Regions from separate parts of the Streptomyces sp. NPDC012510 genome, predicted to be linked through region 1. Evidence: riboswitches for the same ligand, from Rfam matches in the RefSeq annotation. Region 1 holds a riboswitch; the other holds the start of a gene.
The links. Region 1 has a riboswitch for thiamine pyrophosphate ahead of thiO (glycine oxidase ThiO). Riboswitches for the same ligand answer to the same signal wherever they lie in the genome.
Positions count from the first base shown of each region.

Region 2: linked by a shared signal. The riboswitch ahead of thiC (phosphomethylpyrimidine synthase ThiC) and the one ahead of thiO (glycine oxidase ThiO) in region 1 are both predicted to bind thiamine pyrophosphate.

Region 1 is NZ_JBIBEN010000017.1:158,538-163,885, forward strand. It holds gene ACFY9I_RS29035 (thiazole synthase) at 1-261, opposite strand, end outside; gene thiS (sulfur carrier protein ThiS) at 265-465, opposite strand; gene thiO (glycine oxidase ThiO) at 480-1,655, opposite strand; TPP riboswitch at 1,653-1,764, opposite strand; gene ACFY9I_RS29050 (hypothetical protein) at 1,817-2,167, shown strand; gene ACFY9I_RS29055 (FAD-dependent oxidoreductase) at 2,200-3,432, shown strand; gene ACFY9I_RS29060 (Rv2175c family DNA-binding protein) at 3,544-3,909, shown strand; gene thiE (thiamine phosphate synthase) at 4,027-4,671, shown strand; gene metF (methylenetetrahydrofolate reductase [NAD(P)H]) at 4,812-5,348, shown strand, end outside.
Region 2 is NZ_JBIBEN010000004.1:198,444-203,791, reverse strand. It holds gene ACFY9I_RS08730 (IclR family transcriptional regulator C-terminal domain-containing protein) at 203-940, shown strand; gene ACFY9I_RS08725 (SsgA family sporulation/cell division regulator) at 1,039-1,476, shown strand; gene ACFY9I_RS08720 (YibE/F family protein) at 1,510-2,922, opposite strand; TPP riboswitch at 2,994-3,150, shown strand; gene thiC (phosphomethylpyrimidine synthase ThiC) at 3,143-4,969, shown strand; gene ACFY9I_RS08710 (hypothetical protein) at 5,212-5,348, opposite strand, start outside.

The DNA of each region.
Region 1 (5,348 bases):
GAGACGGGCGGTCAGCACGGCCTCGCCCGCCGTGAAGCAGCCGGCCGTGTTGGGCAGTACACGGATGCCCAGCCTGTCGAGCACGGACAGGACCGAGCCGTGCACGGAGGCGTTCACCCGGCGCATCGCGACCGTCGTCAGCTCCGTGCCGGAGGCCACCAGCGCACGCTCCAGGACGTCCAGGCCGGCCGCGCCACCGGTGCCCATGATCAGCCGGGACGAATAGGTCGTACCGCCGAGGACGAAGGGGTCGTCTGCCATGGATCAGCCTCCTTGGACGGCGGTGAGGACCTCGACGCGGTCCCCCTCGCAGAGGGCGGTGGACGTCCATCGCGCGCGAGGGACGACGGTTTCGTTGAGGGCGGCGGCGACCCCGGACGGGGACGCGGTGAGAGCGCGTACGACCGCGTCGAGCGCCGTACCGGGAGCGATCTCCCGCCGCTCCCCGTTGACGAGGATGCTCAGGGTCTCGGTGGCGCTCACGCGGGCTGCTCCATGAGTGCGCGGGCCACACCGGCGCGGAACCGCAGCGGCGTGAAGTCCCTGGCCTCCTCCGGCAGTTCACCGGCGGTCAGCACATGGGCCATGACATCGCCGGTGACCGGGGTGAGGAGCACCCCGTTGCGGTGGTGGCCCGTCGCGAGGAGCAGACCGTCGAGTGCGGTGGGGCCGAGGAGCGGCGCGTTGTCGGGGGAGGCGGGGCGCAGGCCCGCACGGGTCTCGGTGAGCGGGAGTTCGGTGATCCCGGGGACGAGTTCATGGGCGTCGCGCAGCAGTTCGTAGACCCCGCCGGCCGTCACCGTGGTGTCCCAGCCCAGCTCCTCGCTGGTCGCGCCGACGACGAGTTCGCCGTTCTCGCGCGGCACCAGGTAGACGTGACCGCCGCGGACCACGGCCCGCACGGTCCGGCTCAGGAAGGGCGCACAGGGCTTCGGCACGGTCAGCCGCAGCACCTGCCCCTTCACCGGCCGCACCGGCGGCAGCACCTCCTCCGGGACCCCCGCGAGCCGCGCGCTGAGGCTGCCCGCGGCGAGGACGACCTGCCCGGCGGCCAACCGGTCACCGTCACCGGTCCGGACCCCGGCGGCCCGCGCCCGTACCACCGACAGTTCCTCAGCCCATGTCCGGTGGAACACCACCCCGGCGCGCTCGCAGGCCGCGACGAGGGCCCTGGACAGCCGCCTCGGGTCGATCTGGTGGTCCCCGTCGACGCGCAGCCCACCGCGCACGCCGGGGGCCAGCATCGGCTCCAGACGGCGGCAGTCACGGCCGCTCAGCCACTCCGACTCAAGGCCCGACCGCCGCTGCAGAGTGTGCAGTTCCCGCAGGTGGGCGCGGTCGTCGGCGTCGAGTGCCACGGCGAGCGTGCCGGAGCGGCGGTAGCCGAGGTCGAGGCCCGTCTCCTCGGTCAGCTCGGCCGCGAAGTCGGGGTAGCGGCGTGCGGACTCCAGGTTGAGCCCCAGCAGTGTCTGCTCGCCGTAGTGCAGTTCCGTCACGGCGGCGAGCATCCCGGCCGCCACCTGCGCGGCCCCGCCGCCGGGCTCGGGATCGACCACGGCCGTGGCCAACCCGCGCCGGGCGGCCCGCCACGCCGTGACCAGCCCGATGATTCCGCCCCCCACGACGAGGACGTCTGACGTGTGTGTACGCGACATGGGCGTCCAGCCCCTCCCTTCGCCGGCATGACCCGGATCAGGTTCGTACGGTCGGAGGCCGCCAGCCTCCCTCTCAGCCCGGTACGTCCGGGCTCCCGCGAGTGCTCTACGTTGGCCACCCTAGCCCGCCGCCGTAAGTCTCAGTAAGGGAGCCTCCACCCGTGGCACGTTCGCTCGACGGTCTCGTCCTCGCCCCCGTGGCCGACCAGGCCCCAGGTCAGGTGGGCACCCGCACCCGGTTCACCTACCACGAGAAGGACGGTGAGATCTGGGCGGAGTACACGGGCGGCGACGTCGTGCGCGGGCATCTGGTGGGCACCAGGGACGGCGACCGGCTGGACTTCCGGTACGTGCAGCTGAAGCGGGACGGGACGACGTCCTCGGGGCACTGCGTGTCGACGGTGGTCGAGCTCCCCGACGGGCGGGTGCGCCTGGAGGAGACCTGGGAGTGGGAGTCACAGGAAGGTGCCGGGAGCAGCGTTGTGGAGCAGGTCACCGAGCATGCCCCCTGACTGATGAACAGTCAGTTGTCTATGGTGATCAGGTGAGCGAGCAGACGCAACAACGGGGCACGTCACCGGCACGCCGCGTGGTCGTCGTGGGCGCGGGCATGGCCGGTGTGCAGACCGCGGTCGCCCTGCGCGAACAGGGCTTCGCCGGCACCGTCACACTGATCGGCGCCGAGCCCCACCAGCCGTACGACCGGCCACCGCTGTCCAAGGCCGTGCTGCTCGGCAAGGCCGAGGGCTCCGCCTTCGACGTCGACTTCGAGGCGCTCGGCATCGAACTCCAGCTGGGCCGTGAGGTGTCGGGCCTGCGCCCCGCCGACCATGAACTCGACACGGCCACCGGACCCGTCCCGTACGACGTCCTCGTCATCGCCACCGGCGCGGAACCGATCCGGCTGCCGGGGGCCGAGGGCGTGCCCGGAGTGCATCTGCTGCGGACGCTGGACGACGCGGAGCGGCTGCGGCCGGTGCTGGCGCAGCAGCACGACATCGTGGTGGTGGGCGCGGGCTGGATCGGCGCCGAGTTCGCGACGGCCGCGCGGGAGGCGGGGTGCGCGGTGACGGTCGTCGAGGCGGCCGACCGGCCCCTGGCGGGCGCGCTGCCGGCGGAGGTGGCCGCGCCGATGACCGCCTGGTACGCCGACAGCGGCACCACGCTGCGCACGCACGCGCGCGTGGAGCGTGTGGAGCCCGGGACGGTGGTCCTGGACGACGGCACCGAGATCCCGGCCGGGGCCGTCGTGGTCGGCATCGGCGCGCGCCCCGCCACGGCCTGGCTGCAGGGCTCAGGCATCGAGCTCGGCGCGCAGCACGGCGAGGTGGTGGCCGACGATCACCTGCGCGCCTCCGCGCCCGACGTCTACGCCGTCGGCGACTGCGCGTCCTTCCCTTCGGGCAGGTACGGCCAGCGCCTCCTCGTCCACCACTGGGACAACGCGCTCCAGGGCCCCCGCACGGTCGCCGCGAACATCCTCGGCGAGGCCCCCGAGCGCTACGATCCCGTTCCCTACTTCTGGTCGGAGCAGTTCGGCCGCTTCGTCCAGTACGCCGGTGACCACGCCTTCGCCGACACCACCCTCTGGCGCGGCGACCCCGCCGGTGCCGCCTGGTCCGTGTGCTGGCTCCGCGACAGCCGTCTCATCGCGCTCCTCGCCGTGGGCCGCCCCCGCGACCTGGCCCAGGGCCGCCGCCTGATCGACGCCGGCACCCCCATGGACCCGGCCCTCCTGCGGGATCCGTCGAGGCCCCTGAAGGCCGCCACGGCATAGCCCGGTGCCGGGAAGCGGGGCCTGCGGTGTCGCCGCAGGCGTACGCCCCGTCGGCCTCGCCGGAGGCGGCTCGGCTACCCAGTGTCAGTCGCAGATGGCAGTCTTGGAGACGTGACCGAGATTGACGCAAAGATCGATGCTCTCGTCCCCGCGTGGCTGACCCTCCCCGACATCGCCGAGATGCTCGACGTCGAGGTGACGCGCGTACGGCAACTGGTGAAGGAAGGCCAGCTCATCGCCGTACGCCGTGGTGAGAACCGCGCACTGCACGTCCCCGCCGCCTTCATCGACGGGGACAGGGTGGTCAAGGGCCTGTCCGGCACCCTGACCCTCCTGAGGGACGACGGCTTCACCGACGAAGAGATGCTGGAGTGGCTCTTCACTCCGGACCCCAGCCTGCCCGGCACCCCGGCCCAGGCCCTCAGCGAGAATCGCGGCACGGAGGTGAAGCGCCGGGCCCAGGCGCTCGCCGTCTGACCGGAACCACCTGAGAGAACCGCGACACCGCCAGCCGTACGGCGTACGGGAGCCCGCCCCGAGGAGCGCGATCCCGTACGCCGCACCGACGATCCACCACCAACGGGGGACCCACGCATGTCCGACGCCGACGCCCGGCTCGCCGACGCCCGGCTCTACCTCTGCACGGACGCCCGTACCCGTCAGGGCGACCTACCGGAGTTCCTGGACGCGGTCCTGGGCTCAGGCGTGGACATCGTGCAGCTGCGCGACAAGGGCATGGAGGCCGCCGAGGAGCTGGAGCACCTCCAGGTCTTCGCGGACGCGTGCCGTCGGCACGGCACGCTGCTCGCGGTCAACGACCGCGCGGACGTCGCCCACGCCATCGGCGCGGACGTCCTGCACCTCGGCCAGGGAGACCTCCCGGTCCCCGCCGCCCGCGCGATCCTCGGCGACGGCGTTCTCATGGGCCGCTCCACCCACTCCGAGTCCGAGGCCGCGGCGGCCGCCGTCCAGGAGGGCGTGGACTACTTCTGCACGGGCCCCTGCTGGCCCACCCCCACCAAGCCCGGCCGCCACGCCCCTGGCCTGGACCTCGTCCGGTACACCGCCGGCCTCGGCACCGACCGCCCCTGGTTCGCCATCGGTGGCATCGACCTCGGCAACCTGGATGAGGTGGTCGAGGCGGGCGCCCGCCGGGCCGTCGTCGTCCGGGCGATCACCGAGGCCGACGACCCGGGAGCCGCCGCGGCCGAGTTCGCCGGGCGGCTGCGCGCCCTCTAGGGCCTCCATGGCCCCTCAGGCCCCCTCATGGCCCCTCATGGCCCTCCACCGCTGTCCAAGGCGTGGACAACAGCTCGGCAAAACGGGCAAATGGCCTTGCTCTGGTTGGGGGACGGCCCCGATCTGACTAATCTGCCGATATGGCCCTAGGAACCGCCTCCACCAGGACGGATCGCGCGCGTACCGTGCGCGACATGCTCGCCACGGGCAAGACCACGTACTCCTTCGAGTTCTGGGCGCCCAAGACGGAGAAGGGTGAGCGGAACCTGTGGAACGCCCTCCGCAGGATCGAGGCGGTCGCCCCCAGCTTCGTCTCCGTGACTTACGGCGCCGGAGGCTCCACCCGGGCCGGCACGGTGAAGGCCACCGAGCAGATCGCCGCCGACACCACCCTCACCCCGGTCGCCCACCTCACCGCGGTCAGCCACTCCATCGCCGAACTGCGCAACATCATCGGCCAGTACGCGGACGCCGGGATCCGCAACATGCTCGCGGTGCGCGGCGACCCGCCCGGCGACCCCATGGCCGAGTGGGTACCGCATCCGCAAGGCCTGACGTACGCCGCCGAACTCGTCCAACTCATCAAGGAGTCCGGGGACTTCTGTGTGGGCGTGGCGGCCTTCCCGGAGATGCACCCGCGCTCCCCGAACTGGGACAGCGACGTGGCGCACTTCGTC
Region 2 (5,348 bases), on a different contig from region 1:
GCAGCCACGGACCTCGCCGGGCGAGGAGAACGGGCGATGCGCCGAGCCGCCCGACGCTCAGACGCGGCCGACGGCATCGCCGCCCCGGGCACAGACACAGGGGCTCGTCCGTCCCGTGCCGGCTCAGGGACATGCGCCGGGAAGAGGAGCGCGGATCCCGTCACCGGCGTCGCCGCCCGGGTCGGAGGCCGGCTCCGGCACGCTGATCGGCTCCGTACAGCGGGCCATGCGGCTGCTGGAGGCCGTTGCCGAGCGGGAACACGGAGCGCCCGCCAAACAGCTGGCGCGGGATGCCGGACTCGCCCTGCCGACGGCGTACCACCTGCTGCGCACGCTGGTGCACGAGGGCTACCTCCACAGGGAGAAGGGACTGTTCTTCCTCGGCGAGGCGGCCGAGCGGCTGAGCAGCAGCGGAGCGCAGCAGAAACGTCGCAGCACCGTGGGCGAGGTTCTGGCGCACTGGCGGGACGCCCTCGGCGCACCCGTCTACTTCGCGATCTACCGGGACGGCGAGATCGAGGTCATGTGCGTCGCCGACAGCCCGAGCGCGCCGGCGGTGGAGGAGTGGGCCGACTTTCGGGAGACCGGCCACGCACACGCCATCGGGCAGTGCCTGCTGTCCCAACTGAGCGACGAAGCACGCCGCGACCATCTGGACCGCTATCCGGTGCAGTCGATCACCCCGTACACGGTCCGTGACAACGAGACGCTGCTACGGCGCCTCGATCGGATCGGACGGATGGAACCGGTCGTCGAGCGGCAGGAGTACGCCCTGGGGACGGCCTGTGCGGCCATCCCGATCACGGTGGGGACCACTGCCGGGACCCTCGCCATCTCGCTGCCCTCGCACCAGGCCGACCGGCTGCTGCCGGCGGCCCATCAGTTGCAGACCGAGATCGGAAAGGTACTAGGGACACTCGCGATCTCTATCAGCATCTGAAAAATCACTCCTTGTGATCTCTCGTGTACTTTCAGCAAACTTCCAGGGGTGTCAGGCGGATGATTCCTGGCCAGTCGACGAACACGGCGGGGTAGGCGATGCGCGAGTCGGTACAGGCAGAGGTCATGATGAGCTTCCTCGTCTCGGAGGAGCTCTCCTTCCGCATCCCGGTGGAGCTGCGTTACGAGACCTGTGATCCCTACGCTGTGCGGCTGACCTTCCACCTGCCCGGCGACGCTCCGGTGACCTGGGCCTTCGGGCGGGAGCTGCTCATCGACGGGGTCGGACGGCCGTGCGGTGACGGGGACGTCCATATCGCGCCCGCGGACCCGGAGTCGTTCGGTGAGGTCCTGATCCGGCTTCAGGTGGGCACCGACCAGGCGATGTTCCGGGTCGGCACGGCGCCGCTGGTGGCCTTCCTGGACCGTACGGACAAGCTCGTGCCCCTGGGGCAGGAGCGTTCCCTCGCCGACTTCGACACGCTCCTCGACGAGGCGCTGGACCGCATCCTGGCCGAGGAACAGAGCGCCGGCTGAACCGTTACGGCGTCCGTCGCGACCTGTAATGCTTCAGCGCTTGCGGCGACGGCCCTTTCCTCCGCGCGCCGGAGCCGGAGCGGGAGCGGCCGCTGCTTCCAGGGCAGTGGGGCGGTCGGCCGAGACGACCAGGGCGGCCAGCGCGGTGGTCACCGGGACGGAGGCCACCAGACCGATCGAGCCGACCAGCGTGCGCACGATCTCCTCGGCGACCAGCTCGCTGTTGGCGACCGTGCCGACACTGCTCTGGGCGATCGAGAAGAGCAGCAGCAGCGGCAGCGCGGCACCGGCGTAGGCGAGGACGAGGGTGTTGACCACCGAGGCGATGTGGTCCCGGCCGATCCGGATGGCCGCGCGGTACAGCCCACGCCAACCCATCGCGGGATTCGCCGCGTGCAGTTCCCAGACCGCCGAGGTCTGGGTGACCGTGACGTCGTCGAGCACACCGAGCGAACCGATGATGACGCCCGCGAGCAGCAGACCGCTCATGTCGATCGACGGGTACAGCCCGTGGATCAGGCCGGTGTTGTCGTCCGTGTTGCCCGTCAGGCTGGCCCAGCCGATGAACCCCGAACCCAGCAGACCGATCAGCAGCAGCGAGATCAGCGTGCCGAGCACCGCCACGGATGTCCGGGCCGAGAGTCCATGGCACATGTAGAGCGCGATCAGCATGATGGCGCTCGCCCCGACCACCGCGACGACCAGGGGATTCGAGCCTTGCAGGATGGCCGGCAGGATGAAGAGGGTCAGCACCATGAAACTGATGGCCAGCGCGACCAGGGCCATGACACCGCGCAGCCGGCCCACCACCACGACAGCGAGCGCGAAGATCCCGGCGAGCAGCGCCATCGGGAGCTTCCGGTTCACATCGGTGACCGAGTACTGCAGGTCCTTGGGCGCGGCGGGCTCGTAAGCGACCACGACCTCCTGGCCCTGCTCCAACTGCCGTGACTGGTCGGGCTGCACGATCTCCGTGAACGTACGTCCCTTGTCCTTGCCGGTGTCGACCCGGACCGTGGCCTTCTTGCAGGTGCCGTTCGCCTGCTGCTGTGCGGCCGAGCCTTCGGCGGTGGACGTGTCGCCGGTCGGGGGGACGCCGGAGGCGTTCACCGACGAGCAGTCGACCGCATCGACCTTGGTCACAGTGGCCTGTTGCGTCTGCCGGTCGAAGCCCACCCCGGTGCGCTCGTGCGCCGGTGCGCCGCCGGGCCAGAGCACGACGAGGCCCACGACGACCGCGGTCGCGAAGGGGATCAGCACCGCGGCGATGACCTTGCGAAGATGCTGTGAGACGGGCGCGGCTGGGCCGTGGCTGTGGCTGTGCGAATGGCCGTGGCCGCCGTCGGAGCCATGGCCGCCGTCGGAGCCATGGCCGTGGCCGTTTCCTGGGCCATGGCCATGGGGCGGCTCGGAGGGTGGAGGCGGTGGCTGCTGCGTCGTGGTCACCGCCCGATCATCGCAAGAACGAGCGATGCCCACTGTTCACCGCGCCACATCTGCCGCTAGCGTGGGGGCACCTTTGCACACGCGGGAGCTCGGAGCACCGGGCTGAGAGGGCGCTGACCTCCGCAGACGCGATGTTTCACGTGGAACATCGTCGGGCGGAAATCGCTGCGTCGACCGCTGAACCTGTTACCGGGTAATGCCGGCGTAGGGAGTAGGTCTCATGACCATCGAGGACACACGCACGTCTGCCTCCGGCCGGACGGACGGGACATCTGCCGGGTCCGAGGGCGAAAAGAATCGGGGCGAACAGCCCCTGGAGGCCGGGAAGTCCATCGGCTGGCACAAGGCGTACATCGAGGGCTCACGCCCCGACGTACGGGTGCCGGTCCGCCAGGTGCACCTCACCAACGGGCAGTCCGTCACCTTGTACGACACCTCCGGCCCGTACACCGATCCGACAGCCGAGACCGACGTCAGGAGGGGGCTCCTCCCTCTTCGCGAGAACTGGATCGTCTCCCGGGGAGATACCGAGGAGTACGCGGGCCGTCCCGTGCGCCCCGAGGACGACGGCATCAAGCACACCTCGCCGCGCGGTGGACTGCGCAACCTCGACGCGGTGTTTCCGGGGCGGTCGCGTCGGCCGCGCCGCAGTCGTGACGGCCGAGCGGTGACCCAGCTCGCGTACGCACGACGCGGGGAGATCACCCCGGAGATGGAGTTCGTGGCCGTCCGGGAGAACGTCTCGTCGGAGGTCGTGCGCGAGGAGATCGCCGCGGGCCGGGCCGTACTGCCCGCCAACGTGAACCACCCGGAGATCGAGCCGATGATCATCGGCAAGCGGTTCCTGGTGAAGGTCAACGCCAACATCGGCAACTCCGCGGTCACCTCCTCCATCGAGGAGGAGGTCGAGAAGATGACCTGGGCGACCCGCTGGGGAGCGGACACGGTCATGGACCTGTCCACCGGCCGGAACATCCACACCACCCGTGAATGGGTGCTGCGCAACTCCCCCGTCCCCATCGGCACGGTGCCGCTCTATCAGGCACTGGAGAAGGTCGACGGCAAGGCCGAGGAACTGACCTGGGAGATCTACAAGGACACGGTGATCGAGCAGGCCGAGCAGGGCGTGGACTACATGACGGTCCACGCGGGCGTGCGCCTGGCGTATGTGCCGCTCACCGCGAACCGCAAGACCGGCATCGTCTCCCGCGGCGGATCGATCATGGCGGCCTGGTGTCTGGCACACCACAAGGAATCGTTCCTCTATGAGAACTTCGAGGAACTGTGCGAGATCCTCGCCGCCTACGACGTGACGTACTCCCTCGGCGACGGCCTCCGGCCGGGCTCCATCGCGGACGCCAACGACGAGGCGCAGTTCGCGGAGTTGCGCACCCTCGGGGAACTCAACACGATCGCCAAGCGTTTCCACGTACAGACCATGATCGAAGGCCCGGGACATGTTCCGATGCACAAGATCAAGGAGAACATCGATCTGCAGCAGGAGATCTGCGATGAGGCTCCGTTCTATACGCTCGGCCCGCTGACCACGGACGTCGCACCGGCGTACGACCACATCACCTCAGGCATAGGTGCCGCGATGATCGCGTGGTGGGGCACCGCGATGCTCTGCTACGTCACTCCCAAGGAGCACTTGGGACTGCCCAACCGTGACGACGTGAAGACCGGCGTCATCACCTACAAGATCGCGGCCCATGCGGCGGACATCGCCAAGGGGCACCCGGGCGCACAGGAGTGGGACGATGCGTTGTCGGACGCCCGCTTCGAGTTCCGCTGGGAGGACCAGTTCAATCTGGCCCTCGACCCCGACACCGCCCGTGAGTTCCACGACGAGACCCTCCCGGCCGAGCCGGCCAAGACGGCCCACTTCTGCTCCATGTGCGGCCCGAAGTTCTGCTCGATGAAGATCTCCCAGGACATCCGTCGTGAACACGGCGGTTCCCGGGCCGAGATCGAGGCGGGTATGGCCCAGAAGTCCAAGGAGTTCGCCGAGGCGGGAAACCGGGTCTACCTGCCGATGGCGGACTGAGGCGCACCGACGTGCGGGTCGGACACGGCGGACGTGGTCCGATCGCGGACGCAGGTCCCCCGTGCGCCAAGCGGTGCTCTTCCGGCCGGTTGCCGGGAGAGCCCGCCGCCACGGGGCAGCGGTGACCTGAGACCGGCTGGGCGAAGCGCTCGCCGCTGTGGGGCGGTCCGTTCCGGCCGGCGTGGGTGTGGCGCCGGGGCCGCCAGCCCGGTGGATGCCGGGGCGGCGGCCGGGGCCCGGCGTCATTCGGGCCGGTGCTCCGGGCCGCCGAAGTCCGGGCTCGTGAAGTCCGGGCTGGTGTAACTCGGGCGAGAGGCGGTGCCGCCGCTGTCCGGGCTGCTGCTGAAGCTGGGGCGGTTGTAACCGAGGTGCGGCATAC